DNA from 2 places in the Microbacterium sp. che218 genome. Region 2 is predicted to be linked to the other one. Evidence: predicted binding sites of a transcription regulator. Region 2 holds the regulator's gene; the other holds the start of a gene.
What was found. Region 2 encodes HspR, which represses chaperone genes until heat shock. Its sites were predicted from a motif close to AAGTTGAGTCNNNNNGACTCAACTT; they were not measured.
Positions count from the first base shown of each region.

Region 1 (15,330 bases), 770 kb from region 2:
CCCATGGCGCAGCGAGCTCCGGGTCGGGGCCGGCGAGGGTCGCGAACGAGGGGAAGAGACCGAAGCTCAGCACGAACGGCACGATCGAGAACGGGGTCGACTTCACACCCGCGTTGTACGCCCAGGCCGAGGCGAGGGCGATCGCGTGCGCCGCGACGAGAGCAGCCCCCAGAGGCGCGGAGAGCAGCACGGCGAGCACGAGGGCTCCGACGGCTACGGCCAGGGCGCGCTCGGGCGTGAGCGCCCCGCCGGCGATGGGCTTGTCGGTGCGCCCGACCGCGGCATCGCGCGCGCCGTCGATCGCGTCGTTCGACAGCCCGACCGACACCTGCCCCGCGAACACCGCGACGACCAGCAGCACCAGGCGCCACGGCTCGAGCCCTGCGGCGACGCCCAGCGCGAGCGAGAGGACGGTCACGACGAGCGTGGGCCCGGGGTGGGTCGCGCCCCACAGGGCCCGCAGGGGCGACCTCGGAGTCGCGGCATCCGTCACACCTCCGACGCTACCCCGCGGTGGCGCGGGCCGGGACGTCAACCCCCGCGGCATCCGACCGGCTCCCGCCTACCGTCACGAGCGCCGGGGCAACCGCGTTCCGCCGAAGTCTCGAGGAGTCCCCGATGCCCCAGGTCGTCGTCGTCACCGGAGGGTCCCGCGGGATCGGCCGCGCCACCGCCCTGCGCTTCGCCCGGCCGGGTGCGCGCCTCGTGCTCGTGGCTCGAGACGAGGAGGCGCTCGCGTCGGCCGCGACGGATTGCCGTGCCCGCGGAGCCGAGGTGCAGACCGCGTCGATCGACCTCGCCCTCGCCGACGGACCGCAGCGCGCCGTCGACGTCGCCCTCCGACGGTTCGGGCGGATCGACGTCTGGGTGGCCTCGGCATCCGTCTTCTCGTACGGGTCGATCCAGGACACCCCCGATGCCGTGCGCGACCGGGTCATCGAGACCAACCTCACCGGCCACATGCGCGCGGCGCGGGCGGTCCTCCCGCACTTCCTCGCCCGCGGCACCGGAACGATCGTCTTCGTCGGCTCCCTGTATTCGCAGGTGGCCGGCCCGTACGTCTCGTCGTACGTCGCCGCGAAGCACGGACTGCTCGGATTCACGCGGTCGCTGCGGCAGGAGATGCTCGCGCATCGCGGCATCCGGGTGAAGATCGTGCTCCCGGCGAGCATCGACACGCCGATCTACCAGCGCGCCGCGAACGTCACCGGGCGCACGCCCTTCCCCCTGCCGCCGGTGGTGTCGGCCGACCGTGTCGCCCGGGCCGTCGTGCGGGTGACGCGCGGACCCCGACACGAGGTCGGGGTGGGAGCCGCGCAGTTCGTGACCCGCCCCCTGCAGTTCTTCGCTCCGCGCGTGTACGACCGGTTCATCCGCGTCCTGCAGCACGCGCTGGGGCTGCGGCGTCGCCCCGCCGCAGCGACCACCGGAGCCGTGCTCACCCCGCAGCACGACCCCGGCGCGGTGAGCGGGGGCTGGTCGCGCATCCCCCTGCGCCGCCCTCGCTGACCGGACCGAGAAGGACCCCGGATGCCAGGGCATCCGGGGTCCCGTGAACAGGTTCAGGCTGCCGTCTCGAAGCCCTCTCGCTGTGTGTTCTCATCGGCGACGCGGACGCCCCAGCGGTAGGCGAGCTTGCCGCCGAGCCAGCCCGAGACGCTCAGGCCCGCCGCGGCGATCGCGCTGAGGAGGAACGCCACCACCGGCACGCGCCCGAGGTCGAGCAGTCGCACGACCAGCCCGATCGAGAACAGGACCATCGCCGTGACGTTCAGCACGAGATGCGCGAGCGCCGTGCGGCGAGCAGGGGTGCCCTTCGGGATGCGTGACATGTCGAGCAGCCCGAGCACCGAGGCACCCACGGCTCCCCCGAGCCCGATGGCGATGAGCCAGCGCGAGCCCTGCGCGAACCCGCGCGGGTCGTCGGCGGCCAGACCGAGCAGGTCGAACACCAGGCTCGACGACCAGGCGCCGATGGGGATGGTCACCGCCACCGGGTGGAACGGGTGCCCGTACGGCCCCGCCACGATCGCGCGGGGCACCTTGGCCGCTCGCATCGCGGGGAAGCTCGCTCCGCTTCGCGACGCCGAGACCGTCGAGGGCCCCGGCGTCGCCGCATCCGTCCCACTCATTCCTTGTGCAGCGCGTCCTGCGCGCGCCCGGCGAGCTTCTCGACCGTGTTCGGCAGCTCGGTCGTGCCGTAGAAGCGCACATCGGGCTTCGTGGGCGGGGGCATGGGCACGCCCGCGGGAGGCTCGGGAAGGTAGGTGAAGACGCCCTCCTGGAGCGTGCGGGCGTAGACCGCGTCGGGCTTGTCGGGAGTGACGTAGTGCTGCAGTTCTTGCCGGTGGAAGTACATATCTCTCCTCACCGCGCCGGGGGGGGTGGTCGAGTGACCGGGTGGCGCGTGGGGCTACGAAACTTCGGGTTCCGCTGTTTGTGCGCGGGGGTTGTGAAGCGCCGCGACGTGGGTCACAATCGCGCGCCCGGGTCTTGGCACTCTCATGGGGTGAGTGCTAATCTGACCGCAGTTGAGCCGCGTGGACTCAACTTCACCGAACATCCGGGATGCCGAGTCCCGACCGATCGAAAAGGAGAACGACCATGGCCACCTACGACCCCTTCCGCGACCTCGACCGCCTCGCGTCGACGCTCCTCGACGCCCGCCGCGGCGGTGGTCCGCGACGGATGCCGATGGACCTCTACCGCGACGGCGACCACTACGTGCTCGCGGCGGACCTCCCCGGTGTCGACCCCGGCTCGGTCGACATCGACGTCGACGGTCAGCTGCTCACGATCCGCGCCGAGCGCACCCTCGGCTCGGGCGAGGGCGTCAAGTGGATCACGCGCGAGCGCGAGACGGCGTCGTTCGTCCGCCAGCTCAACCTCGGACAGGGCATCGACACCGACGGCATCAGCGCGTCGTACCGCAACGGCGTGCTGAGCGTGACGATCCCGGTCAGCGAGAAGGCGAAGCCCCGCCGCATCGCCGTCTCGACCGACGACCGCGACGGTGTCATCGAGGCGCACGAGAGCACGCCTCAGCTCATCGAGCAGTAACGGCGCACCGATCGAGGGGCGGTCCTGCGGGGCCGCCCCTTCCTCGCCTGCGCGCGACGACGGCGTCGCTTGTCAAGGGTCTGGCCTTCGCGCCCGTGCGATCGGAGAGTGCCGCAGTGCCCCGCCCGTCCGTCGCCGCGTGCGCGAGGGACACAGCGAAGCCCCGGGCGTCGCGAACGGGCCCGGGGCATTCAGAGGTGCGTCAGAGGTCTTCGGGGGCGAGATCGCCCTGGCCCTCTTCGCCGAGTTCGACCACACCCGGGTCCATGCCCTGCGAGTCGGTACCGGTGGACTCGGGGTGGATGTCCTCGAGCGGGATGTCGCTGTCGCCGGCCGGGATCTCGGCCGGGTCGGCACCGGTCGCGGTGGCCGGATTGATGTCGTCGGGGTCAGCGCCCTCGTCGAGCGCAGTCGTGGCGTCCCACTCCGCCTGCGCGGGGTCGAGGGAAGGGTCGGGCTCGATGGAGGTGTCGCCGTCGCGCAGCGGCTGGACGCCCGCCATGGCCGCGTCCGCGGGCGTGGGGTCGATCGATGCGTCGCTCATGGGAGGTCCTTTCGTCGCGGGTGTCGCGGAGATCCGCGACACCTTCATCCAACGCGGCGCCCTGTCGCACGCCGTGCCCCTTGACACGAGCACACCCCAGACGAGAACACGGATGCCGCGTCGACGCGCGGCGGGAGGAGTGAGATGGGTCAGGTCATGAGCGTGCGGTCGACGGGCATCGACGACGTCGACCGCGTGTGGCGACGATTCGTGCCCAGTGCGCGGCTGGAACGCGTCGACGATCGGCGCGTGTCGTTCTCGTGGGACTCGGTCGAGCTGCCCGGATTCTCGGTGGTGTCGTACGAGCTCGCGGCATCCGTCCACTCGTCGATCCGCATGGACGACCAGATCATGGCGTGCCGACTTGTGGGCGACGACGCCCGAGTCGACGCGGACGGGCGGGCCATCGACCCCCGCCGCCCCTGGCTCGGCGCCGACGGGCCCACCGAGGCCCACTGGTCGGGGTCGGCCCGCGTACGGGCTTTCCTCTTCGACCGGAGCGACGCCGAGCAGGTCGCCCGGGTGGCGTCGGGAGACGACCGGCTCGTGCTGCGACGCCTGTCTCCCTCGGCTCGCGACCGCGACGTCGCGATGCAGTGGGAGCGGAGCTTCGCGTACGTCTCGAGATCGCTGGCGGCCGTGCACGACGACCCCATCGTCGCGAGCGAGCTGCAGCGGCACGCTCTGATGGCGACCCTGAGCACCTTCCACACTCCCTACGTCGACGCGGTGCAACGCACGCACCAGCGTTCCGCCGCCCCACGCACCGTGCGCCGTGCCATCGCGCACATGGAGGCGCACGCGCGCGAACCCCTCACCCTCGAGGACATCGCCGCGGCATCCGGCATCTCGTCCCGCGGTTTGCAGCACGCGTTCCGCCGAGCCCTCGACATGACGCCGACCCAGTACCTGCGGCTGGTCCGCCTCTCGGGAGCCCACGAAGAACTCCGGGCGGGCACGGCCGTCTCGGTCGCCGACGTCGCCCGCCGCTGGGGGTTCTCGAGCGCGTCGCGATTCGCTCGGTACCACCGGGAGCACTACGGCCGGAACCCCGCGCAGATCGCGCGCATGTTCTAGGCGACGCCTTCGGTGCCGCGGTTGCGCGAGGCGTGCCGATCCGTCGTCCTCGCCCGCCCGCGATTGCACAGTGAGGGAGAGCGGGCACGGTGCCCGCGGGAGGATCACGTGGGCAAGTTCATCTACGAGGGCGGCGTTCGCAACGAGTTCGAGGACCGCCTTCTCGCGCATCTGCAGGTGGTCGTGGGCAACAAGCTCCGCCGCGGCGAACCCTTCTACTTCGTCTGGAAAGACGACGTCAGCACCGGCGGCGGACGCACGTCGGTGTGGATGCATCCGCGCGCCAACATCGTGTTCAAGTTCAACGGCGGACGTCCGCCGACTCTGAACCGGGCGTGGCTCGAGGCCCTGATGTCGACGGCCAATTCGCCGACCGGGCTCTATGTCGTGCCCGAGCCGGCCGACGACGTCGCCCCTCCCGAGTCGTACGCCTGAGCCGCCGGCGGCGTGAGGCCGAGCCTGTCAAGGCGCTGGCGGCATCTGCGCCGGTGACGCACGGTGAGACGGACGAGAGGATCCCCCATGCCCGACCCCCGTTCCGCCGTGCCCGCGCGCGCGACCCCGCGTATCGTCGTGATCGGCGGCGGCAACGCCGGACTGTCGATCGCCGGGCGCCTGCACCGCGCCCGCGTCGGAGAGATCACGGTGATTGAACCGCGCGAGAAGCACGTGTTCGCTCCCCTGCAGTCGCACATCGCCGGTGGAGCCGCGCGTGCCTCCGAGGCCGTTCGCGCCCAGGCCGACGTCATCCCGCCGGGAGTGCGGTGGCTGCGCGATGAGGCGTTCACCGTCGACGCCGACGCCCGCCGGGTGCACCTCGTGTCGGGCGGCCGCATCGACTACGACCAGCTCGTCGTGTGCGCCGGCCTCCGCATGGCGTGGGAGCAGGTTCCGGGTCTCCCCGAGGCGATGACGGATGCCGCGGGCATCTCGAACTACGACTTCGACCTGGCGGCGAAGGCGTCGCCCGCGCTCCGCGACTTCCGCGGCGGCACGGTGGTCTTCACGCAGCCTCCGGAGCCCGCATCGTGCGGGGCCGCCGCGCAGAAGCCGATGTACCTCGCATGCGACTGGTGGCGCTCGATCGGGGTGAGGGACGGCATTCGAGTCGTCTTCGTGTGCCCCGACCCCGTGCCCTTCGGCATCCCCGCGATCGACCGCGAACTGCAGCGCAAGCTCGACGAGTACGGCATCGAGGTGCGGTACAGCCGGGAGCTTCGAGCGGTGGATGCCGCGGCGCGAACGGTGACGATCGGTCACGGCGACGCCGAGGAGACGATCGCGTACGACCTGCTGCACGCCGTCCCGCCGCAGCGGGCGCCCGAGTGGATCGCCGGCAGCGGCCTGGCGGCCCCGGACGACCCGCACGGCTTCGTCGACGTCGATCCCGAGACGTTCCAGCACACACGGCATCCGGAGATCTGGGCCCTCGGCGATGCCGCGACCGTCGCGACGCGCCGCTCGGGCGGGGCGATCCGCCAGCAGGCCAAGGCGCTGGTGAAGAACATGACGGCCGTTCTCGCCGGGCGCACGCCGACGGCGAAATACAACGGGTACAGCGTGGTGCCGTTCACGGTGTCGCGCGGCACCGTCGTGTTCGCGGAGTTCGACCGCCAGGGGCGCCTGCAGCCGAGCGTCCCGTTCTGGCGCTCGCTGTATCGCGAGCGACGACTTTCGTGGATCGCCGACCGCCGCGTGCTGCCGTGGGTCTACTGGCACCTGATCCTGCGCGGCCGCGCCTGACCGCCGCCTCTCTCACGCATAAACGCGTCGGGAGCGTTTATGCGTGGGCCCGAGGGGTCGGCGCGCGACTCCGCGGCCGCGTATAGGCCACGATGCGCGATCCCTCAACCCCCGGGCCGTGGATGGGTCGGCGCACGAAGACTGGGGGCAGCCCCGGAAGACACACAGGAAGAGGACACCATGGCCCAGGTCATCGAAACCATCGACGTCGACGTTCCCGTTCGCGTCGCCTACAACCAGTGGACGCAGTTCGAGGAGTTCCCCCACTTCATGAGCTTCGTGGAGTCCATCACGCAGAAGTCCGACACCCTCACGCACTGGAAGGTCAAGATTGCCGGAGCCGAGCGCGAGTTCGACGCCGAGATCACCGAGCAGCACCCCGATGAGCGCGTCGCGTGGAACAGCGTGGGCGGCGACGAGAACCACGCCGGCGTCGTGACCTTCCACCGTCTGTCCGACACCGAGACGCGTGTCACGGTGCAGATCGACTGGGCTCCCACCGGCGTCCTCGAGAAGCTCGGTGCCGCCTTCGGCGCCGACGACCACTCGGTGAAGAAGGACCTCGACAACTTCAAGAAGTACATCGAGTCGCGCGGAACCGAGTCGGGCGCCTGGCGCGGCGACGTCAGCTGACGTCACCTTCCGAACGAAAAGCCGGGCTCGTCCACACGGACGGGCCCGGCTTTCGTCATGTCGGTCTCACCACTGCGGGTGGATCTCCGCCCGCAGACGCCGGTCGTACACGTCGCGCACGAGCGCGTCGAAAGCCGCGAGGTCGAAGCCGCCGTCGATCAGATCGGCCGCGGCGGCGTTCGCGGTGGCCTGCTGCACCGACCGGGCTCCCGGGATCACCGAGGTGATGCCTTCGCGCGACGCGATCCAGGCCAGCGTCGCCGCCGGCAGCGTCACGCCCTCGGGCAGGGCGTTCTTGAGCTCGTCGGCGGCCGCCACTCCCTCGTCGAAGGGCACGCCCGAGAAGGTCTCGCCCTTGTTGAAGGCCTCGCCGTTGCGGTTGTACGTGCGGTGGTCGTCCTTGTCGAACGTGGTGTCGTGCGTGTATTTGCCCGACAGCAGACCGCTCGCCAGGGGCACGCGCGCGAGCACGGCCACGTTCTTCTCGGCCGCGAGCGGCAGCACCTCGTCGAGGGGCTTGAGGCGGAACGGGTTGAGGATGATCTGCAGGTTGGTCAGGTTTGGCCGCTGGAGGGCCGACAGGGCCTGATCCATCGTCTCGACCGAAGCGCCGTACGCGGCGATGACCCCTTCGGCGACGAGCTGGTCGAGGGCATCCCAGGTCGAATCGTCGTCGATGACCGCCGACGGCGGGCAGTGCAGCTGCACGAGGTCGAGGGTGTCGGTGCCGAGCAGGCGCCGCGAGCGGTCGAGCCAGCCGCGGAAGTTCTCGATCGTGTAGTTCTCGGGCACCTGGTCTTCACGGCGGCCCATCTTCGTCGCGACGGTGATGCCCGCGGCATCCGTGCTCCGAAGGAACTTCCCGATGATTTCTTCGCTGCGACCGTCGCCGTAGACGTCGGCGGTGTCGAAGAGCGTGACGCCGGCGTCGGCCGAGGCCGCGAGCACCGACAGGGCCTCGTCTTCACTCACCCCGCCCCAGTCGGGGCCGAGCTGCCAGGTGCCGAGGCCGATCGCCGAGACCTCGCGGCCGGTACGGGAGAGGGGACGCTGCTGCATTGCGGTTCCTTTCGAAGCTGCTCCGAGCCTACCCAGGGGCTCCGACATGGCCGGCCGCACGCTCCGGATGCCGCGACCCGGTGACGCGCAACCCCGGCCCACCCCGATGGATCGGCGCCTAGCGTGGCGGCACACCGACGGAAGGAACACCATGGACAGCGCCGCCGACCACCTGCCCGGAACCGACGAGGAAAATCTCGTTCCCGAATCCGACGGTCTCGCCGCCGACGTGCCCGCGGGCGCCGCCGGCGCCGACACGGGCGCCGTGGGCGCCGCGCGCATCGACCCCGACGACGAGGCGCGCGTGCAGGGCATCTCGAGCCAGAACGACCTGCCGGGGGTCGGCACACGCGACGCCGACGGAGAGCGCGAACACGGCGGCGACGGCGGCTCGACCTCGCGTCACACCGAAGACGTCGAGACCGCAGACGCCGACCACATGGTCGACGACTCGGCCGAGAAGACGCCGGCCTCGCCCGCGCCCGGCGGCGAGGGACCCGAGCCGCACGTCGACGCCGACGACCCGATCGCGAAGTTCCAGCCGGGGGTCGGTCGCGATTCGGCGGCCTCGAGCCGCATCGCGCAGACGCTGCCCGACCCCGACCGGGCCTGACGACCGCGGCGGAGCGGCCGGGAGAGCCGGTCGCCCCGCGCGTGCGGCGCGGTCCCTTCGACAGGCTCAGGGACCTTCTGCGGGCTCGGGGGCCTTCCAGGGGTTCGGGCCCTTCGACAGGCTCAGGGACCTTCTGCGGGCTCGGGGACCTTCCAGGGGTTCGGGCCCTTCGACAGGCTCAGGGACCTTCTGCGGGCTCGGGGACCTTCCGGGGGTTCGGGCCCTTCGACAGGCTCAGGGACCTTCTGCGGGCTCGGGGACCTTCATGCGGGTTCGGGCCCTTCGACAGGCTCAGGGACCTTCTGCGGGCTCGAGGACCTTCCAGGGGTTCGGGCCCTTCGACAGGCTCAGGGGCCTCTGCGGGGCGCTGCGCTCAGTGCGCGAGGCGCAGGGCGTCTTCGGCGAGGTGGAAGAAGTCCCGCGTCGCGCCGGTGACCGCCGCGGCATCCGCCGACGACATCATCAGCACCACGACCGCCTCGCCGTCGTCGTCGCGCACGAACCAGCTGCCGGTCACGACGCCCCGGCTCGAACCGCCCTTGAAGGCCACGTACGGCCACGTGCTCACGTCGAGGCCCTGCCCCGGGTTCTCGCTCAGGATGCCGAGCACCTCGGCGTCGCCCGTCTGCTGCAGCGCTCGGTGCACCCCGGCGACATCCGCGGCCGAGGCGAACCAGTCGAAGCCGTCCTGCCACGTGGGCGCGACGACCGCCGCACCGTCGACCGCGAGCGGCGCGGCGTCGATGCGGTCGAGCAGAGCACGCTTGCCCGCGACGTCGGCGGCGGCCCACTCCTCGCGGAGCGCCGGATCCCCCCAGCCGAGGGTGAACAGCTCCTTCGTCGAGACGAACGGCACCAGCACCGCGGGGTCGGCATGTCCACTGCGCGCGACCGCCGCCTCGACTCTCTCGCGGCCCAGTCGGCCGATCAACAGATCGGTCGCGGTGTTGTCGCTGATGCGGATCATCGCCGAGGCGGCTTCGCGCACCGTCACCTCGGTGCCGGTCGGTTCGTCCTGCAACTCGCCGGAGGGGAGGCTGCGGTCGGCGTCGCCGAGTACGAGCACCTCGTCCCACGACAGGTCGCCGGATGCCACGGCATCCGCCACCGCGAGCAGCACGTACAGCTTGAACACCGACGCGAGCGGGGCCGGTCGTGCGCTGTCGATCTCGAGCATCTCGTCGTCACCGCTGACCACCAGCGCGCTGACGTCGCCCGGCAGGGCGCGCAGGCGCTCCTCGACCTGGTCGAGCGAGGTGGAGGGCTCCCAGGGCGTGGCGACCGGGCCGAAGATCATGCCGGTGATGCGGTCGTCCGCGTCGATCGAGAGGGTCAGGTCGAAGGGGTCGCCCAGGCTCCCGGCGACGGTGGCGAGCGCCTGGGTGTCGGTGCCCTGGTAGGCCGTGACGGTGAAGGGGGCCGCGGGCCGGATCTGCCGATTGAGCAGCTCGGCGACCTGCTCCGCCGACACCTGCTTCTGGAAGTCCTCGTGCAGCACGCGGGCCCAGGTTCCGGGCGTCGCGTCGTCTTCGGCCTCGAGCTGTTCGAGGACCCATGACATGCGCTCCCCCACTGCGGTGGCGGGGACGTCGACGGAGGCCGCGCGACTCGCGCGGGACTCGGGGGCCGCGCTCGTGCACGCGGCGAGCGCGGCGACGGCGAGGACGGACAGGGCGGCGGCGAAGCGACGGGCGAGAGTCACGGTGGTCCTTCCGGGGGGCGGGGATGCCTCCACGCTACGGATCTCTCACGCCCCGTCGCCTCCCCCTGTCGAGGGAGATCAGCCGGCCTCGGTCACCGCCCCACGAACAGGAAGGCGGTCGCCGTCAGCACCACGAAGACGCCTCCGGCGATGCCGTAGGAGGTCAAGGTGGTCTTGCGCGTGACATCCGAGGAGCGGTCTCGGACGGGGAGCGCCGCCCCGCTCGGCGCGACCGGCTCCGCTGCGGGCGCCGCGGGAGCGGTCGGTGAGGCGCCGTCGACGGGCGGCGCGGGGAGCACGGATGCCGCGGTCGCGAGCGAGCGACCGACGACGTCGAGCATGGCGAAGACCCGTCGCCACACCGCGGGATCGGGCACCGAGAGGCGGCCCGGGTGGTAGCGGAACAGCCACCCGTCGACGATTTCGAGGTCGAACGCCAGGGAGTCGTCGGCGAGCAGTGCTCCGAGCTCAGGAGTGACGACCGCGGCGGCCCAGTCGGCGTACGGGGGCGCGACGTAGACCGACCCGGCGCCGGGCGCCCCGGCGATCGGCACCGGTGCGACCTCGGGCAGGGCGGGCAGCGGGGTCTCGGCCCGAGCGCGCGCGGTTTCGACGATGAGCCCGGGGGTGACGAAGGGAAGGCGCACGGCGGCGTACCCCCACTCGACGCTGAACTGGTTCAGGTTGATCGTGAAGGAGGAGGCGCTGTTGCCGACCTCGAGGGCGGCCGTTCCGTGGACGCGCACGATGTCGCCCGCCCGCTGCAGCTGACGGATGCGCCCGCGGTCGTCGCGGAACACCATTCCCGGGAAGGGCTGCGGGCCCGCGCCGACGAAGTACTGCCATCCGTTGGCCGCTGCGAAGGCCGACACCGCCTGGGCGTCGGGCTTGAGCTTCGGGTCGCGGTGGGGCGGATCGACCAGGGCGTCGTACGCGACGGGGGCGGGAAGGGCGATCCAGCTGTCCTGCTCGTGGGCATTCACCGTCACATCATGCCCGCCGCACGGCACCTCTCGGTCGCGATGACGCGCACGGTCACGGCCTCACTAACATCGACCCCGCGAGAGGATGCGGGGAACCATGATCGAAACAGACGGTGCCGACGGTGAGACCGCGGCACAGGCGCACCGCGTGATGCCGGGCGAGGCGCCCGACCGGCCCCGCGTCGTCATCGCCGGGGCGGGTGGATTCGTGGGCGGAGCGCTCCGCGGGGCGTTCGCGGACGACGGCTACGAGGTGGTGACGATCGGCCGGTCCGGGCCGATCGTCTGGGGCGACACCGCGGCCATCGCCCGAGCCGTCGACGGCGCCGACGTGCTCGTGAACCTCGCCGGAAAGATCGTGTCGTGCCGATACACCGACGCGAACCGCGACGAGATCCTGCGCTCGCGCGTCGACACGACGAGGTCGTTGCACCGCGCCGTGAGCGCCGCCCGGCGGCCACCCCGCGTGTGGCTGAATGCCTCCACCGCGACGATCTACCGACACGAGACCGAGAGCGGCAACGACGAGGTCGACGGCGTCATCGGCGAGGGGTTCTCGGTCGACGTCGCCACTAGCTGGGAGCGCGCATTCTTCGACGGCGACCTCCCCGACACACGGAGGGTCGCCCTGCGTATGGCGATCGTGCTCGGCGACGGCCCCGCCACCCGCATGCTGTTCGCCCTGGCCCGCCTCGGACTCGGCGGGCCGCAGATCGACAGCTGGTGGTTCCCGCATCGCCGCTATCGCGGGATCGGCGCGCACCCCACGGGCCCGACGCTCTCGGGGTGGCATCGCACCTCGGGCCGACAGCGGTTCAGCTGGATCCACATCGACGACGTCGTGGGATCGGTGCGGTTCCTCCGCGACCGCGACGATCTCGCCGGTCCCGTCAACCTGTCGGCCCCGGAGGTGAGCGACAACCGCACGCTGATGCGCGAGCTGCGGCGCATCGCGCGTGCGCCGTTCGGTCTGCCCGCCTTCCGCTGGATGCTCGATCCCGCCATGGCCGTGATGCGCAACGAGCCGGAGCTCGTGCTCAAGAGCCGCTGGGCCGTGCCGCGCGTCCTGCAGGAAGCCGGCTTCGCGTTCCGCCACGACAAGCTCGGACCCGCGCTCGAGGCCGTCGCGGCGCAGCACCCGCCGCGGGCGCGCGATCTCTTCACCGCCTGAACGAACGAACGCCGCCCGCCGCGACGAGTGTCGCGAGGGGCGGCGTGGTGGACGCGGAGCGTCAGGCCTTGCGGCGGATGAAGCGCATGAGGGCGGCGATCACACCGATGATCAGGATGATGATGCCGATCCACAGCAGGAATTTGACCGCCTCGACGAAGACGCCGAGGAACAGCAGCACGAGACCGACGATGACGAGGATGATGGCGAGAGCTGGCATGTGTCAACCCTGCCCGGCGTCCGCGACTCGGCCCACGCCCTTGACACCGTCGACGGCGCACGGCAGAACGCGTGTCAAGAGCCTCGGGCACGCGGCATCCGGGGACTACCGTCGATTCCACCACGACCCCGAGGAGGCGGCTATGGCTGATCACCACGTTCCCGGCCACGACGGCGACCACGCCGACGGACAAGCGGGCGCACACGGCACCGGACCCGGCGAGGGCGAGTACACCGACGTGCAGCTGCCCGACGGCACCGCGGATCGCGGCAGCTCCGACCAGCCCGGCGAGTACGTCGACCGTGAGAACGCCGACGGCAGTGCCTCTCGTCCGCGTGCCGACGAGGCGGGTGCCTACACCGACGTCCAGCTGCCCAGCGGCGACCGCGACGACGAAGACGTGAGCGACCCCGGCGAGTACACCGACCGCGATCGCTGAGCGCTCAGCGTTCGAGCGTCGTGCGCGGCGAGACGCCGTAGGCCGTCCGATACGCGGCGGCGAAGGCGGCGGGATCGCCGAAGCCCCACCGCGCGGCGACCTGCTCGATACTCGTCTCGTCGGCGTGCGCGTCCAGAAGGTCGGCGTGCGCGGCGCTGAGGCGGGCGAGTTCGAGGTAGCCCTCGGGCGACTCGACGACCTGCCCGTTCGCGGCGAACGCGCGACGAAGCCCGTCGACCGAGGTGCCCACGGCGCGCGCGGCGTCGTCGATCGTGACCGGGAGCGAGGCGTGATCATCGATCCACGCGGCGGCGGCGTTGTAGATCGACGCCTGGGCCGCGGCCGACGCGCGACGCTCGCGCGGATCGCCGACGAGGGCGAAGCTCTCGAGCGCCGCGACCGACAGCGCGCGGTACACGTGCGCCCGCACGAGCGGTTCCGCGAGGACCGGCAGCTGCGTCAGGGCCCATCGCTGGGTCGCCAGCCAGTAGTCGCGCAGGCGCGGAGAGACGGGGTCGGTCCCGGCGAAGCGCACGGTGAGCTCGTCGTCGCCGTAGATGGTGCGCGCGGTCTGCGTCAGTCGCTCGGCTTCGAACGAGACGACGTCGAGACGGCAATGGTCGGCGAGGGCGCGCAACTCGTCTCCGGGTTGGATGATCCCCGGAGCGACGCTGAACTCACCGTCCCAGCGACCGATCCGCCAGGCGTACCCGGGCGTCGAGCTGCACACGTAGAAGCGGTCGGACTCGTAGGCCAGATCGACGCGGGAATCCCACTCGAGTCGTCTCAGCGCGAACGCGCCGTCGCCGACGAGGCGCTCGGCGTAGACGGCGTCGTCGGCCTGCAGGTCGACGTGACCGTACTGCGCGCGCAGCCACGCGTCCGTCGCGGCGATGTCGTCCGTGCGGACCGAGGTGTCGTAAAAGTCATTCATGGTGCGAGATACCGTTCACCCGAATGACGCGGCACTGAAGCCCATGATAGTTAACCCGCAGCCTCACGCCCCCGGAAGGACACGACCATGGCCGACTCGCCCACCATCCGCCCGATCTCCACCGACGACGCGGGAGAGGTGCTGACCATCCAACGCGCCGCGTTCGCGAGCGAAGCGCTCATCTACGGCGACCCCGACATGCCCCCGCTCACCCAGACGCTCGAAGAGCTGCGGGCGGAGCTCGTCGAGAATCTCGGGTGCGTCGCGGTCGACGGACACCGCATCGTCGGAGCCGTCCGCGCGCGCCGCGACGCGGATCTGCTGCTGATCGGCCGCCTCGCGATCGCGCCCGACCAGCAGGGCGCGGGGCTCGGTTCGGCGCTGCTGGCGGCCGTCGAGCAGCGCGGTCGCGACGAAGGGGCGACGACCGCGGAACTCTTCACCGGCGGCCTCAGCGAGGCCAACCAGCGCCTGTACGAGCGCGAGGGCTACCACCGCTCGGAAGAGACCGCCGACGGCGAGATCTTCTACCGCAAGTCGCTCACCGACTGAGCTGCCGGAGCGAGGTCCCTGAGCCCGTCGAAGGGACCGGAGGCTTCGACAGGCTCAGCCACCTGCGCGCCGCCCCGCACCATCTGCCGGAGCGAGGTCCCTGAGCCCGTCGAAGGGACCGGAGGCTTCGACAGGCTCAGCCACCCCCGCGCCGCCCCGCACCATCTGCCGGAGCGAGGTCCCTGAGCCCGTCGAAGGGACCGGAGTCCTCGCCAGGCTCAGCCACCTGCGCGCCGCCCCGCACCATCTGCCGGAGCGAGGTCCCTGAGCCCGTCGAAGGGACCGGAGTCCTCGACAGGCTCAGCCACCCCCGCTCCGCGCACGACGAAGGGCCGCCGTCCGAACCCCGGACGACGGCCCTCTCTGCGTACGACGCTTACGGCGTGGGCATGCCGCCGTTGACGTTGAGCGTCTCGCCGATCACGTAGCTCGACTCCGCCGAGGCGAGGTAGACGTATGCCGGGGCGAGCTCGGCCGGCTGGCCCATGCGACCGAGAGGGGTCTCCTCGCCGAACTCGTCGACCTTCTCGTCGGGCTGTCCGTCGGTGACCTGGAGCGGGGTCCAGATGGGGCCGGGAGCCACGGCGTTGACGCGGATGC
Region 1 is NZ_AP031501.1:3,170,202-3,185,531, reverse strand. It holds gene ABXS86_RS15025 (UbiA family prenyltransferase) at 1-493, opposite strand, end outside; gene ABXS86_RS15020 (SDR family NAD(P)-dependent oxidoreductase) at 619-1,509, shown strand; gene ABXS86_RS15015 (DUF2231 domain-containing protein) at 1,563-2,057, opposite strand; partial or broken gene ABXS86_RS15010 (manganese catalase family protein) at 2,129-2,281, opposite strand; gene ABXS86_RS15005 (Hsp20/alpha crystallin family protein) at 2,605-3,060, shown strand; gene ABXS86_RS15000 (sugar ABC transporter ATPase) at 3,263-3,604, opposite strand; gene ABXS86_RS14995 (helix-turn-helix transcriptional regulator) at 3,761-4,681, shown strand; gene ABXS86_RS14990 (ATP-dependent DNA ligase) at 4,790-5,116, shown strand; gene ABXS86_RS14985 (NAD(P)/FAD-dependent oxidoreductase) at 5,204-6,424, shown strand; gene ABXS86_RS14980 (SRPBCC family protein) at 6,605-7,057, shown strand; gene ABXS86_RS14975 (aldo/keto reductase) at 7,124-8,116, opposite strand; gene ABXS86_RS14970 (hypothetical protein) at 8,268-8,729, shown strand; gene ABXS86_RS14965 (Cpe/LpqF family protein) at 9,103-10,431, opposite strand; gene ABXS86_RS14960 (hypothetical protein) at 10,524-11,414, opposite strand; gene ABXS86_RS14955 (epimerase) at 11,566-12,585, shown strand; gene ABXS86_RS14950 (hypothetical protein) at 12,647-12,805, opposite strand; gene ABXS86_RS14945 (hypothetical protein) at 12,948-13,244, shown strand; gene ABXS86_RS14940 (helix-turn-helix transcriptional regulator) at 13,249-14,178, opposite strand; gene ABXS86_RS14935 (GNAT family N-acetyltransferase) at 14,266-14,730, shown strand; gene ABXS86_RS14930 (SDR family oxidoreductase) at 15,107-15,330, opposite strand, start outside.
Region 1: ABXS86_RS15005 (Hsp20/alpha crystallin family protein) is a predicted target of HspR. The motif match lies at 2,529-2,553, and genes of this name have one in related genera.

Region 2 (15,330 bases):
CGATCATCTTCACGGTGACGGCGTTCCTCCGGCCGGTCATGGGTTACTGGTCGGCGATCCCCATGGTGGTGGCCTTCGCGCCCGCCTTCCTCGCCATCGCCATGCACAATGCGACTGTCACCCGCCGCGCGTCGCTGGCGCAGAGGCCCGGGTCACATGACGACGGATTGACGCTCCCAGGCGCGGGTGGTCGACTGGACGACGCGCCGCGTCGGCGCGGAGAGGCGTGACCCATGAACCCCGTGCTCGTCATCATCGACATCCAGCGCGACTACTTCCCCGGTGGTCGGCACCCTCTCGTCGGTCCGGATGCCGCGGCGGACGCGGCCTCTGCGGTGCTCGCGCACCAGCGCGATCAGGGCGAATCCGTCATCCACGTTCGCCACGAGAGCCCCGCGGGCGGCGGCTTCCTCGAGGTCGGCACGCCCGGCGCCGAGATCGACGACCGCGTCGCCCCCACCGGCGACGAGGTCGTGATCGTCAAGCACGCCCCGAACTCCTTCGTCGGCACCGACCTGCACGACCAGCTGCGGGCGCTGGGCGAGCGCCCCCTGCTCGTGGTCGGCATGATGACGAGCATGTGCGTGGATGCCACCGTCCGCGCCGCCATCGACCTCGGGTACGAGGTGTCGGTCGTGGCTGACGCGTGCGCCGCGCCCGACCTGTCGTATGGCGGAACCGACGTCGACGGCGCGATCGTGCACGCGGCGTTCCTCGCCGCGCTGTCCGGCGCCGGGGCGACACTCGTGACGAGCGCGGAGGTCGTCGGCGCGGCGTGAGCGGCGGGTAGCGTGAACGAGGTGAGCTCGCGAACCAATGCCGGACGGGATCTTCGTCGCGTGACGCTCATCCTGTTGGCGGTGGCCGCCGTCATATATGGCCTCTACGTGGGCTATCTGTTCATGATGGCCGACGAGGGCGACCGGCCTCCCGCGTCCATCGTTCAGCTTCCGGCAGGAGCGCGCATCCTCTCGGAGGACGTGTCGTGCGGGAGTGGTGGGTGCGCGACGCAGCTCGTCGTCCAACCACCCGACGGCGTCACCCCGGAACAGCTCGCGAACAGAATGGGCGCGAAACCGCAGCTGCGCATCTCCGGCAACTTCATCGACCCTCGCACGGTCAGCGTGATGGCGTGGCCGAAGGAAACGACGTTGGCCCTCTCGCTCGACTATTCCTCTCAGGAGTACGTGCCCTGACGCGGCGTGGGCCCACCCGCTGCGGGTTCGGGTTCCTACGGCACCCACGCAAAAGGTCCGTTCCATCGCCGAGGCGATGAGCCGGACCTTTGAGGGGCTGACGGGAATCGTCCCCACCGCCCCTCCACGCGCCGCTGCGCAGCGCGCGGAGCCTCGGGCGGCGTGGGCCCCCCCGCTGCGGGTTCGGGTTCCTACGGCACCCACGCAAAAGGTCCGTTCCATCGCCGAGGCGATGAGCCGGACCTTTGAGGGGCTGACGGGAATCGAACCCGCGCTATCTGCTTGGGAAGCAGAAGTTCTGCCATTGAACTACAGCCCCGTGCGCCTTGCGGCAGCCCGGCCAGCATAACAGCGTCGTCGCCGCATCCCTCGGCATCCGCCCCCGAAGCCGCCTCCGCCGGCGAAACCGCATTCGTTCGTCGAGCGCGCATTCCCTTGCGTGCAACGGCGCGCGTTCTCGGCGAACGGATACGTCCTCGCGCGCCACACGCGAGATCAACGCCGGTCATGTCGACGCGGCGCAAGCAGGGTGAAACCCGACAGCGCGAGCGCGGGCCCCGCCCGTAGGCTGTGGGCGTGCTGCTCTCCGATCGCGACATCCGGACCGAACTCGACGCGAAGCGCCTCGGTCTCGAGCCCTTCGACCCGGCCATGGTCCAGCCCTCGAGCGTCGACGTGCGGCTCGACCGCTACTTCCGGTTGTTCGACAACCACAAGTACCCCTTCATCGACCCGGCCGAGGATCAGCCCGAGCTCACCCGTCTGATCGAGGTCGACCCGAACGAGCCGTTCATCCTTCACCCGGGGGAGTTCGCTCTCGGTTCGACGTTCGAGCGCGTGACGCTGCCCGACGACATCGCCGCACGCCTCGAGGGCAAGTCGTCGCTCGGGCGGCTGGGCCTTCTGACCCACTCGACCGCGGGCTTCATCGACCCCGGCTTCTCGGGGCACGTCACGCTCGAGCTGTCGAACGTCGCGACCCTGCCGATCAAGCTGTGGCCCGGAATGAAGATCGGCCAGGTCTGCTACTTCCGCCTCACCTCGCCGGCCGAGAATCCCTACGGCTCGGGTCCTTACGGCAACCGCTACCAGGGGCAGCGCGGTCCGACCGCGTCGCGCTCAGCGCTGAACTTCCACCGCACCGACGTCGGCTCGACCGACGCTGGATCCGCGGGACGCTGAGCGCCGGCATCCGTCTCCAGACGCACAGAGGCGGGTGAGACCCGGCCTCTCACGCCGTGTCTCACCCGCCTGAGCGGTTTCTCGCGGATCACTCCGCGACCGGGCCGCGCTCCATGTCGGAGGGGGTACCGGATGCCGTGGACTCGCGCCCGCGGCTGAACCCGGCGTCGAAGCCGCGCTCGTAGGCGCGCTGAGCCGCCCGGTGTCCGCGGTCGTGACCGCGCTCGCCGTCGCCGTGTCCGCGACCGTGGCCGAAGCCCGGTCCGAACCCGTGACCGCGCTCGCCGTGTCCGCGTCCGCGGCCGTGACCGAAGTCGGGGCCGAAGCCGTGGCCGTGGCGGGCGCCGCGCTCGCCGCGGGCGTGGTCGGTGTCGCCGTCGTTCGCTCGGGGTCCGCCGTGTCCGCGACGGCCCTCGCCGTCAGCGTCGCGGTCGAAACCGCGCGCTTCGGGGTCGAACCCGTAGCGCTCGCCCGGGCCGAAGGGTCCGAAGCCGCCGCGCGGACCGAAACCGGGGCCGAAGCCACCGCGCGGACCGAACCCGGGGCCGAAGCCACGGCGACCGCGGTCGTCGCCCGATTCCGCGTCGAGGCCCAGTGCGCTCTCGAGGGTGCCGAGGGCTGCGACGAGACGCTCGAGCTCGTCGGCGGGGACGTCGGCGAGCAATGCCGAACGGTCGGCGTCGAGGCGGTCGAGGACCGCGCGGCCCTCGTCGGTGAGCGCCCAGCCGTCGTCGGTGGAGGTGATCCATCCGCGGTCGGCGAGGGCGGAGACGCGCTTGCCTCCGCGGGCGAGGCGCTCGGCGACCCAGGGGGCGTCGATGCGGCCGTCGATGGCCCGCAGGAGGAAGACGGTCTTGGGGTGCAGGTCGCTGTCGCGCAGCTGCGCGAACAAGCGGTGATGCAGCGCGTGGCCGACCGTCGTGAGGCGATGGGCGAGGCTGCGGGGATCCAGAGGTGTGGAGGTGTTCATCAGGGTGTCCTTTCGCGGGCGGGAGTTCCGCCGATGTATGTCATGTGACAACGGATGTACTGTGACATGTATTCCCGATGCTTGTCAAGCGACATGTAAAATCGCTGCATGGCATCCGACCCCGCCGATGAGATCGCGGCCGCCCTCTCCCGACTGCGCGGCCGCCGACCACGTCCGCCGTTCCCGTCCGAGGCGCCGCACCACCACGGAGCGGGCCACGGCGCAGGGCATGGAGGACGCGGCGGCCCCTGGGGTCACGGCGGTCCGCCGTGGGCCGACGCCGCCGCGGGCCGGTTCGCCGGCCCCGCGCGCCTCCGCATGCTCGACGCCCTCATCGCGGCATCCGGATCGCTCTCGGTCAGCGAGATCGCCGAGGCGGTCGGCGTCGATCAGCCGCGCGCGTCACGCCTCGTGCAGCAGGCGGTGCAGATGGGCCTCGTCGAACGCGAGCCCGACCCCGAAGACGCCCGCCGCACCCGCGTGCGTCTCACCGCGCAGGGCGAGGGACTCGTCTCCGGATTCCGCGGGCGACGCCGCGACGCGGTGCGGTCCGCCCTGGAGTCGTTCACCGACGCCGAGCGCACCGAATTCGCCCGCCTGCTGGCGAAGTTCGCCGACGCCTGGCCGCGCGACTGACCGCGGGAGCTCCGGCCGCGTTCCCGGCATCCGGATGCCGCGGGCTCAGACGATGACGGCGGGCTTCGCCTTCACCGGGAGAAGCAGCAGCAATCCCGCACCCAGGATCAGCACGATGCCCAGGATGCCGAGGCGCGTGTCGCCCGTGATGCCGACGAAAAGGGCGAACAGGCCGGGGGCGAGGAACGACACGGCTCGACCGGTCGTGGCGTAGAGGCCGAAGATCTCGCCCTCCCGCCCCTCGGGGGCGACGCGGGCCAGGAAGGACCGGCTCGCCGACTGCACGGGGCCGACGAAGGCGCACAGGCCGAGGCCGGTGATCCAGAACGCGGTCTGCGACGTTCCGATGAACAGCACGGCTCCGCCGAGCACGATGAGTCCGATCAGCGAGATGACAATGACCCGCTTCGGGCCGAACCTGTCGTCGAAACGACCGGCGATGAAGGTGCTCACTCCGGCGACCACGTTCGCGGCCACCGCGAAGTACAGCACCAGGGTCGAGCTGAAACCGAACACCTGCGCGGCGATGATCGCGCCGAAGGTGAAGACGCCGGCGAGGCCGTCGCGGAAGACCGCGCTGGCCACGAGGAAGAGCAGAACCTGACGGCTGTCGCGCCAGAGCGCACGCAGTGTTCCCCACAGCACCACGTAGGAGCGGAAGAAGCCGACGCGTACCTGGCGACGGCGGGCGGCGATCTCCGGAACGCGCAGCAGCACGGGGATCGCGAACGCGCCGAACCAGAGGGCGGATGCCAAGACGGCGAGGCGGATGTTCCACCCGCCCTCCTTGGTCACGGCCAGGAGCCCGCCGGCATCCGGATCTCCGAAGCTCTGGATGAACAGCACGAGCAACAGCAGCAACAGCACGATGCCGCCGACGTAACCCATGCCCCAGCCGAAGCCCGAGACCCGGCCGATGTTCTCGCGAGTGGAGACCTGCGTGAGCATCGCGTAGTAGTTGACGCTCGCGAACTCGAAGAAGACGTTGCCGACCGCGATGAGCGCAGCGCCCAGCACGAGGAACGATGGCGTCCCCTCGACGAACACCATCGCCGCCATCGCCAGCACGACCAGGCCGGTGTTGATGCCGAGCCAGAGCTTGCGGCGTCCGGTGCCGTCGGATCGCTGTCCGAGCACCGGGGCCACGAGGGCCACCACGATTCCGGCGATCATCAGCGCCACGCCCACGAGGGTCGCGTTGTCGGCGAGAGCGCGCACGAGCGCCGGGTTCTTGTCGTCGCCGTTCGCCGCCGCCACGATCGCCGGGTCGACGAACAGCTGACTGGCCAGATACGTGCTGAAGACGAACGTCGTGACCACGGCGTTGAAAGCCGCCGAACCCCAGTCCCAGAGCGCCCAGGCGATCACCGGTCGCCGAGGGGTGGTGGGGGCTTCGGTGGTGCCGGAGGAGGACATGTCGGTCACGCTAGGGTCCTTCGGTGAACGCCCGGTTCGGCGGGCGAGGCAGCCGCGCCATCGTCGGCGCACGCCCTCAGGCTAGACCTCGGCCCGCGCGCGAGCGCGGAGGAGACTACCGTGGAGTCATGGCATCCGAAACCCCCGTCGACTCCACTGAAGCCGAGACCACCCCCGAATCGCTCACCTTCGCCGATCTGGGACTGGATGCCGCTGTGCTGAAGGCCCTCAAGGACGTGGGCTACGAGACCCCGTCCGCGATCCAGGCCGCCACGATCCCCGTGCTGCTGCAGGGCCGCGACGTCGTCGGCCTCGCCCAGACCGGTACCGGCAAGACCGCCGCGTTCGCGCTGCCCGTGCTGTCGCAGATGGAGACCGGCCACAAGAACCCGCAGGCCCTCGTGCTCGCGCCGACCCGCGAGCTCGCGCTGCAGGTGTGCGAGGCGTTCGAGAAGTACGCCGCGCACATCAAGGGCGTCTCGGTGCTGCCGGTCTACGGCGGCCAGGGCTACGGCCAGCAGCTGTCGGCCCTGCGCCGCGGCGTCGACATCGTCGTCGGTACCCCCGGTCGCATCATGGACCACCTCGACAAGGGCACCCTCGACCTGAGCGAGCTGAAGTACCTCGTGCTCGACGAGGCCGACGAGATGCTCAAGATGGGCTTCGCCGAAGACGTCGAGACGATCCTCGCCGACACCCCCGCCACGAAGCAGGTCGCACTGTTCTCGGCCACGATGCCGGCGCAGATCCGCCGCATCTCGGCGCAGTACCTGAACAACCCCGAAGAGATCACGGTCAAGACCAAGACCGCGACCTCGACGAACATCACCCAGCGCTACCTGATTGTGTCGTACCAGCAGAAGATCGACGCCCTCACGCGCATCCTCGAGGTCGAGAACTTCGAGGGCATGATCGTCTTCACCCGCACCAAGAACGAGACCGAGACGGTCGCCGAGAAGCTGCGCGCCCGCGGTTACACCGCCGCAGCGATCAACGGCGACGTCGCCCAGGTGCAGCGCGAGCGCACGGTCAACCAGCTCAAGAGCGGCAAGCTCGACATCCTCGTCGCCACCGACGTGGCCGCGCGAGGTCTCGACGTCGACCGCATCAGCCACGTCGTCAACTACGACCTGCCCATCGACACCGAGTCGTACGTGCACCGCATCGGCCGCACGGGCCGCGCCGGCCGCACCGGTGACGCGATCAGCTTCGTCACCCCGCGCGAGCGCCGCATGCTCACCGCGATCGAGAAGGCGACGCGCCAGCCGCTGACCGAGATGTCGCTGCCGAGCGTCGACGACGTCAACGCCACGCGCCTGACGCGCTTCGACGACGCCATCACCACGGCCCTCGAAGACACCGCCGCGATCGCGACGTTCCGCGACGTGGTCGCCCACTACGTGGCGCACCACGACGTGCCCGAGGCCGACGTGGCCGCAGCTCTCGCCGTGGTCGCCCAGGGCGACACCCCGCTGCTGCTCGAGGCCGAGGCCTTCCGCCAGCAGCGCTTCGACAGCGAGCGTCCCGCCCGCGACGGCGGTTCGCGCGACGGTGGCTCGCGCGACGGTGGCTCGCGCGACGGTGGCTCGCGCGACGGCGGATCCCGCGACGCCGGCCCGCGCCGCGACACCTCCGGCCGCTTCGCGACGTACCGCATCGCGGTGGGTCGTCGTCAGCGCGTCGAGCCCCGTCAGATCGTCGGCGCCCTCGCCAACGAGGGTGGCCTGCGCCGCAACGACTTCGGTGCGATCCAGATCCGTCAGGACTTCTCGCTCGTCGAGCTGCCCGTCGACCTCTCGAGCGACACGATCGACCGCCTCGCCGACACGCGGATCTCGGGCCAGCTGATCGACCTGCGCCTCGACGCCGGCGGCCGCTCCGCCAAGCGCAGCGACCGGCCGCAGCGCCGCGATCGCGATCGCGACTGAGTCACGGCATCCGTTCGACGCCCCTGTACCTCGTTGCGGGTGCGGGGGCGTCGTGCGTGGTGGGGGCGCGGCTCGCTGAGCGTGTGGCGGTCCGCGGCGCCCTGGCTGGGGCGTTGAAAGTGGCCCCGGGGCGGGGACCGTGGCCCCGGGGCCGTGGGGGTCGCCCCGGAGTGCTCGAGCCGGTCGTCGGCTTTCTGGGGCGTGGTTCGTGGCCCCGGGGTGCTCGAGCCGGCCGTCGGGGTTTCTGGGGCGTGGTTTGTGGCCCCGGGGCGGGGACCGTGGCCCCGGGGCCACGGAGGGCGCCGCGTCCCTCGTTTCGGGGCGGATCCTGTCGTTCGGGGCGTGAAAATGCCGCCCCGAACGGCGGAATCCGCCCCAAAGCGAGGTACCGGGACACGGCGCAACCGCGGCACCTCGCGCGAGCGCGACACATGGCATCCGGATGCCGAGACGACGTCGATCCGCCCTGTGGTGCGCAACTCTTGCACGCGGCATCCGGAAGTTGAGCCAATTCATATCAAGTCACCTTGACCTCGCGAAGGGGGTCGGATAACCTTGAGTCATCGCGGCTCAACCCGCGCAGAGACTTTCACCAGAACCCCGAGTGCGGCAACGGCCGTGCTCACAAGCAAGGAGACACATATGCCCCGTGCAGTGGGAATCGACCTCGGTACGACCAACTCCGTCGTGAGCGTGCTCGAGGGTGGCGAGCCCAAGGTCATCGCCAACGCCGAGGGTTTCCGGACGACCCCCTCGGTCGTCGCGTACACGAAGGACGGCGAGGTGCTCGTCGGAGAGACCGCCAAGCGTCAGGCCGTGACCAACGTCGACCGCACCATCTCGAGCGTCAAGCGTCACATGGGCACGAACTGGACCTTCGACGTCGACGGCAAGAAGTGGACGCCGCAGGAGATCTCGGCCCGCATCCTGCAGAAGCTCAAGCGCGACGCCGAGGAGTACCTCGGTGACAGCGTGACGGATGCCGTCATCACCGTCCCCGCGTACTTCAACGACGCCGAGCGTCAGGCCACCAAGGAGGCCGGCGAGATCGCGGGCCTCAACGTGCTGCGCATCATCAACGAGCCCACCGCCGCGGCCCTCGCCTACGGCCTCGACAAGGGCAAGGAAGACGAGCTCATTCTCGTCTTCGACCTCGGTGGCGGAACGTTCGACGTCTCGCTGCTCGAGGTGGGCAAGGACGACGACTTCTCCACCATTCAGGTGCGCGCCACCTCGGGTGACAACCGCCTCGGTGGAGACGACTGGGACCAGCGCGTCGTCGACTACCTCATCAAGCAGTTCAAGGACACGACCGGTGTCGACGTCTCGGGCGACAAGATCGCCCTGCAGCGTCTGAAGGAAGCGGCCGAGCAGGCCAAGAAGGAGCTGTCGAGCTCGACCTCGACCAGCATCAACCTGCCGTACCTGTCGCTCACCGACACGGGCCCCGTCTCGCTCAGCGAGACCCTCACGCGCGCCAAGTTCGAGGACCTCACCAAGGACCTCCTCGACCGCACCCGCAAGCCCTTCTCTGACGTCATCCGCGAGGCCGGCGTGAAGGTCGACGACATCGCCCACGTGGTGCTCGTCGGCGGCTCGACCCGCATGCCCGCGGTCGCCGAGCTGGTCAAGAAGGAGACCGGTAAGGACGCCAACAAGGGCGTGAACCCCGACGAGGTCGTGGCCGTGGGCGCAGCCCTGCAGGCCGGTGTCCTCAAGGGCGAGCGCAAGGACGTCCTGCTCATCGACGTCACCCCCCTGAGCCTCGGCATCGAGACCAAGGGCGGCATCATGACCAAGCTCATCGAGCGCAACACGGCCATCCCGACCAAGCGCAGCGAGACCTTCACCACCGCCGACGACAACCAGCCGTCGGTCGCGATCCAGGTCTTCCAGGGCGAGCGCGAGTTCACCCGCGACAACAAGCCGCTCGGCACCTTCGAGCTCACCGGCATCGCGCCGGCTCCCCGCGGAATCCCGCAGGTGGAGGTCACCTTCGACATCGACGCGAACGGTATCGTCCACGTCTCGGCGAAGGACAAGGGCACCGGCAAGGAGCAGTCGATGACCATCACGGGCGGCTCGTCGCTGCCCAAGGAGGACATCGAGCGCATGGTGCGCGAGGCCGAGGAGAACGCGGCCGACGACAAGAAGCGTCGCGAGTCCGCCGAGACCCGCAACCAGGCCGAGACCCTGTCGTACTCGATCGAGAAGCTGATCAAGGAGAACGACGACAAGCTCCCCGCCGAGGTCAAGACCGAGGTGCAGGGCGACGTCGACGCGCTCAAGACGGCTCTCGCCGGTGACGACGACGACGCGGTCAAGGCCGCGTTCGACAAGCTGAACGCCAGCCAGGGCAAGCTCGGCGAGGCCATCTACGCCTCTTCGCAGGCCGCGGGTGACGCTTCGACAGGCTCAGCGGGCGACCCGAATGTGGGCCAGCCCGGCAACGGCGAGACGCCGAACCCCGAGGAAGACGTCATCGACGCCGAGGTCGTCGACGACGAGAACCCCGACGAGAAGAAGTAAGCAGAGACCATGGCACACAAGGACGACGAACAGCCCACGGGCTCGGGCGCCGGTCCTGACGAGACGGGGCCGGAGGAGAACACCTCCGGCCCCGCGCCGTCGGGCGACCAGCCTGAGTCTTCAGAATCGGATGCCGATGGCCTGACCATCGACGACATCCTCGGCGCCGAGCAGGCGCCCGAGGCGGCCGCAGAAGGAGCCTCCTCCGACAAGGAGGCCTCGCTGCTGATCGATCTCAAGCGCCTGCAGGCCGAGTACGCCAACTACCGTCGGCGCACCGAGGAGCAGCGCGAGCGCGAGATCGAGCGCGCCAAGGGCGAGGCCGTGAAGGGCCTGCTGCCCGTCATGGACGACCTCGACCGCGCCGCCAAGCACGGCGACCTCGTCGAGGGCAGCCCCCTCTCCGCGATCGGCGACAAGGTGCGCGCCGTGGCCGAGCGCCTCGGTGTGGTGTCGTACGGCGCCGTGGGCGACGTGTTCGACCCGCAGCAGCACGAGGCGATCTTCCAGGCCCCCACTCCCGGCGTGACCGAGACCACGATCCTCGAGGTCGTCGAGGTCGGCTACCGCCTCGGTTCGGTCGAACTGCGACCGGCCAAGGTCGTCGTCGCCGTGCCGGCCGACCCTTCGACAGGCTCAGGGACCTAAGGGGAGCTATGGCGAGTCAGGACTGGTTCGACAAGGACTTCTACAAAGTCCTCGGTGTCGACAAGAGCGTCAGCGCTGCCGATCTGAAGAAGACGTATCGCAAGCTCGCGCGCCAGTACCACCCCGACTCGAACCCGGGAGACGCGAAGGCCGAAGCGAAGTTCAAGGAGATCAGCGAGGCCTACTCAGTGCTCAACGACCCCGAACAGCGCGAGGAGTACGACCAGATCCGGGCCATGGGCTCGGGGGCGCGCTTCTCGGCTCCCGGGGCCGGGGCGGGTGGCGGTTTCGACGACGTCTTCAGTCGATTCGGTCAGGGTCGGGGGCAGCCGCAGGGCGGCTTCGACGACTTCTTCACGATGTTCGACCAGCAGGGCGGGGGCTTCGGTTCCGGCCGGTTCGGGCAGACGACGGGCGGATTCCGTGGATTCGGCGGCCCGCAGAAGGGCGCCGACGTCTCCGCGCGGACGACGATCGACTTCGTCACGGCGGCCAAGGGAGAGACGATCACCCTCGCGGGTGAAGACAACGTGCCCTTCAAGGTGAAGATCCCCGCCGGCGTGTCCGACGGGCAGAAGATCCGGCTAAGGGGCCGTGGGCGCAAATCTCCCGACGGCGGCGAGAGCGGCGACATCGTCGTGACCGTGGCCGTGCGTCCCCACCCGGTCTTCACACGCGACGGACTCAACCTGCGCATCACCGTGCCCGTCACCTTCACCGAGGCGGCACTGGGCGCGACGATCGAAGTGCCGACGCTCGGGGGAGACCCCGTGCGCCTGCGCGTGGCCCCCGGCACCCCGTCGGGGCGCGTGCTCCGCGTCAAAGGTCGCGGGATCTCCACCACGAAGGGCACCGGCGACCTGCTCGCCGAGGTCCAGGTCGCGGTGCCCGCCCACCTCGACGACGCGGCGCGCGAAGCCCTCGAGCGTTTCCATGAGCTCGAGCCGAAAGAGAACCCCCGCGCCGACCTGATGTCCAAGGCGCGATAAACACACGCGAGTCGCCGAAGTTCTCGGTATCCGATACGACAGGATGCCGAGAACCCGGCACCGCACCCGGCACGACGGAAGAGGTGAAGACGTGTCCGAAAGAGAGATCGACGAAGACGCCCCGATCTTCGCCATCGCCGCAGCCGCCGAGCTGTCGAACATGCACCCGCAGACGCTGCGGCAGTACGACAGGCTCGGCCTCGTCGTGCCCGCGCGCACGCAGGGCGGTTCGCGGCGTTACTCGAGCCGACACGTGCAGCAGCTGCGCGAGGTCGCGCGTCTGTCGGGCGAGGGCATGAGCCTCCCCGCCATCGCACGTCTGCTCGCGCTTGAGGAGCAGGTGCACGATCTGGCGCGTCGCGTGAGCGATCTCGAACGCCAGCTGACGATCGAGCGTCAGTCGCGCCCCGGTGCCCGCGTGTTCGCGGCCGGGGCGACGGGCTCGGTCATCACGCTCCGCCACGGTGCCCGCGTGCGCCGTGCCACCGACATCGTGCTGTGGCGTCCGCGCGACATGCACGACGACTGACCCGACTCGGCGGAGGCCCCTGAACGGGTCGAGGTCTCTGAGCTCGTCGAAGGGACCCGGATGCCGCGGGCGCGCGGCGCTCCGACGGGCTCGTCCACGTCTCTCGCGTCAGGCCGGATCGATCCGCAGCACGGTCGGCGCCTCGCCCAGCTGAAGGTCGTCGACCACACGGATCGTGCGTGCCACGGCATCCACCGCGTCGATGACCGTGCCGAAGCGCTGGCGGTCCGAGCACACGGCGGTGACGGTCACGAAATGCGAGCCGGTGTCCCACGTGTACGTGGCGAACGGCGGCGTCTTCGGGTCGCTCGGCAGGGGCATCGCGAGCTTCTCGCCGACGCCGAGGTGCGGATTGCGGAACGACTCGGTGTCGTCGTACTCCATCGGCATCATCGCCCGCGCCGTGCGCAACTGGGGCGTGGCCTCCTGCAGCTGCGCCATGACGACGAGCAGTTCGGGGTCGCTCTTCCACACCCACACGAGCACGCGTCCGCCCGCGCGGCGCATGAGCAGCGGCGCCGCCTGGCTCAGGATCCACGCGAAGGCGCCGCCGCCGGGGCGGGGCGCGGCGCCGGCGGCCTGATTGGCCTGGCTGAGCAGCATTCCGATCGCCGCCTTCCGGTGGCGGCGTCCGCGGAATCCGAGGGAACCGGTCACGGGCACCCAGAGGTCGGCGGGAGCGTCGGCCTGCAGTCGAGACATGCGCTCAGCCTACGATCCGGGGCCTGTGAGACGGATGCCGATCGGCCGCGTTCGCGACGAGAGAACGCTCCCACAGCCGGAGGGGTCGCCGATGTCGGAGGTCGGTGCCAGGCTGTAGTTCGCGGTCATCGCGACCGCGTCGATCTCTCGGAGGGCCTCGTGCTCGGCAAACTCCTCATCCGCTATCTCGCGCGCTATCGCTGGCTGCTGGTCGCCATCCTCGTCTTCCAGGCCGCGTCCGCGGTCGCGACGCTGTACCTGCCGCGTCTGAACGCCGACATCATCAACCTCGGCGTCGCCCAGGGCGACACCGGCTTCATCTGGTCGCGCGGCGGGCTCATGCTCGTCATCTCGCTCGGGCAGATCGTGGCATCCGTGATCGCCACGTACTTCGCCGCGCGGGCGGCGATGGCCGCCGGCCGCGACATCCGCCTCGACGTCTTCGAGCGCGTCAGCGGCTTCTCCGAGCGCGAGTTGTCGCAGTTCGGCGCGGGGTCGCTGATCACCCGCAACACCAACGACGTGCAGCAGGTGCAGATGCTCGCGATGATGGGCGCCACCATGCTCGTCAGCGCCCCGTTGCTGGCCATCGGCGGCATCATCATGGCGCTGCAGCAAGACGTCGGGCTCAGCTGGCTCATCGCGGTGGCCGTGCCCGTGCTGGTCATCGCCGCCGGCCTCATCATCGCGCGCATGGTCCCGTTGTTCCGCAGCTACCAGACCAAGCTCGACGGCGTGAACCGCGTCATGCGCGAGCAGCTCACCGGCGTGCGCGTCGTGCGCGCCTTCGTGCGCGAGCGCATCGAAGAAGAGCGCTTCCGCGAGGCCAACACCGACATCCTCGTCGTCGGCCGCAAGGTCGGCTCGCTGTTCGTGCTGCTGTTCCCCCTCGCGATGCTCGTGCTCAACGTCACCGTGGTGGGCGTCATCTGGTTCGGCGGCATCCAGGTCGACGCCGGCGGGGTCGAGATCGGCACCCTGTTCGCCTTCATCCAGTACGTGGCGCAGATCCTCGGCGGCGTGCTCATGGCCAGCTTCATGACGGTGATGATCCCTCGCGCCGCCGTGTCGGCCGAGCGCATCGGCGAGGTGCTCGACAGCCGCTCGACCCTCGAGCGTCCGGCGAACCCCGTCGAGCGTCTGCCCGAACCGGGTGCGGTCGAGTTCGACGACGTCGCCTTCGCTTACCCGGGCGCCGAGTCGCCGGTCGTCTCGGGCATCAGCTTCACCGCGCGCCCCGGCGAGACGGTCGCAATCGTGGGCTCGACCGGCGCCGGCAAGACGACCCTCGTCTCGCTCATCCCGCGACTGTTCGACGTGACCTCGGGCGCCGTGCGCGTCGGCGGCGTCGACGTGCGCGAGGCCGACCTCGACGTGCTGTGGAAGAGCATCGGGCTCGTTCCGCAGCGTCCGTTCCTGTTCAGTGGCACCGTCGCCTCGAACCTCCGGTTCGGACGCGAAGATGCCACCGACGACGAGCTCTGGCACGCTCTCGAGATCGCACAGGGTCGCGACTTCGTCGAGGCGATGGAGGGTCGGCTCGAGGGGCGCATCGCCCAGGGCGGCACCAACGTCTCGGGCGGTCAGCGGCAGCGCCTCGCGATCGCGCGGGCCATCGTGCACCGTCCGGCGGTACTGGTCTTCGACGACTCGTTCTCGGCGCTCGACCTCAGTACCGACGCCCGATTGCGACAAGCCCTCTGGCGCGAACTCCCCGAGGTGACGAAGATCGTCGTCGCGCAGCGCGTGTCGACCATCACGGGTGCCGACCGCATCATGGTGCTCGAAGACGGCCGCATGGCCGGCCTCGGCACGCACGACGAGCTGCTGGCCACCAGCGCCACCTACCGCGAGATCGTCGAGTCGCAGCTGGGGGTCGAGGCATGAGCACCGCAGACGCCCTCAGCGAAGAAGAACGCGCAGAACTCGAGCTCGCCGAGCAGGCGCGCCTGAACTCCGGCAGCTGGGACAGCGTCGCGCCCGGCAAGGCCTCGAACTTCGGGCCGAGCTTCCGGCGCCTCATCGGCCTCCTTCGGCCGTACGCCGCCGCTTTCGTGTTCGTGTCGATCCTCGGCGCGATCGGCGTCGTGCTCGCCGTGCTCGCGCCGCGCGTGCTCGGAGACGCGACCAACATCATCTTCGAAGGCGTGGTCTCGAAGGGACTCGCGCAACAGTTCCCCGCCGGCACCTCGCAGGCCGAGGTCGTCGACGCTCTGCGCGCTGCGGGGCAGAACGACATCGCCAACATCGTCGGGGCGATGGGCAACTTCTCCGTCGGTGCCGGCGTCGACTTCGACGCCCTGCGCGTCGTGATCGTGACGGTGCTCGCGATCTACGTCGGCTCGTCGCTGCTGTCGTGGATCCAGGGCTACGTCATCAACGTCATCATGGTGCGCACCATGTGGCGCCTGCGCGAAGACGTCGAGGCGAAGATCAACCGCCTGCCGCTGTCGTACTTCGACAAGGTGCAGCGCGGCGAGCTGATCTCCCGGGTCACCAACGACATCGACAACATCACGCAGACAATGCAGCAGTCGCTCTCCAGCGCGCTCACGTCGGTGCTCACCGTCGTCGGTGTGCTCATCATGATGTTCACGATCTCGTG
Region 2 is NZ_AP031501.1:2,395,599-2,410,928, forward strand. It holds gene ABXS86_RS11350 (hypothetical protein) at 1-230, shown strand, start outside; gene ABXS86_RS11355 (cysteine hydrolase family protein) at 234-779, shown strand; gene ABXS86_RS11360 (hypothetical protein) at 840-1,196, shown strand; tRNA gene ABXS86_RS11365 (tRNA-Gly) at 1,445-1,515, opposite strand; gene dcd (dCTP deaminase) at 1,773-2,378, shown strand; gene ABXS86_RS11375 (MarR family winged helix-turn-helix transcriptional regulator) at 2,467-3,348, opposite strand; gene ABXS86_RS11380 (MarR family winged helix-turn-helix transcriptional regulator) at 3,457-3,984, shown strand; gene ABXS86_RS11385 (MFS transporter) at 4,030-5,400, opposite strand; gene ABXS86_RS11390 (DEAD/DEAH box helicase) at 5,529-7,328, shown strand; gene dnaK (molecular chaperone DnaK) at 7,971-9,857, shown strand; gene ABXS86_RS11400 (nucleotide exchange factor GrpE) at 9,867-10,505, shown strand; gene ABXS86_RS11405 (DnaJ C-terminal domain-containing protein) at 10,514-11,494, shown strand; gene ABXS86_RS11410 (heat shock protein transcriptional repressor HspR) at 11,586-12,023, shown strand; gene ABXS86_RS11415 (hypothetical protein) at 12,132-12,725, opposite strand; gene ABXS86_RS11420 (ABC transporter ATP-binding protein) at 12,885-14,612, shown strand; gene ABXS86_RS11425 (ABC transporter ATP-binding protein) at 14,609-15,330, shown strand, end outside.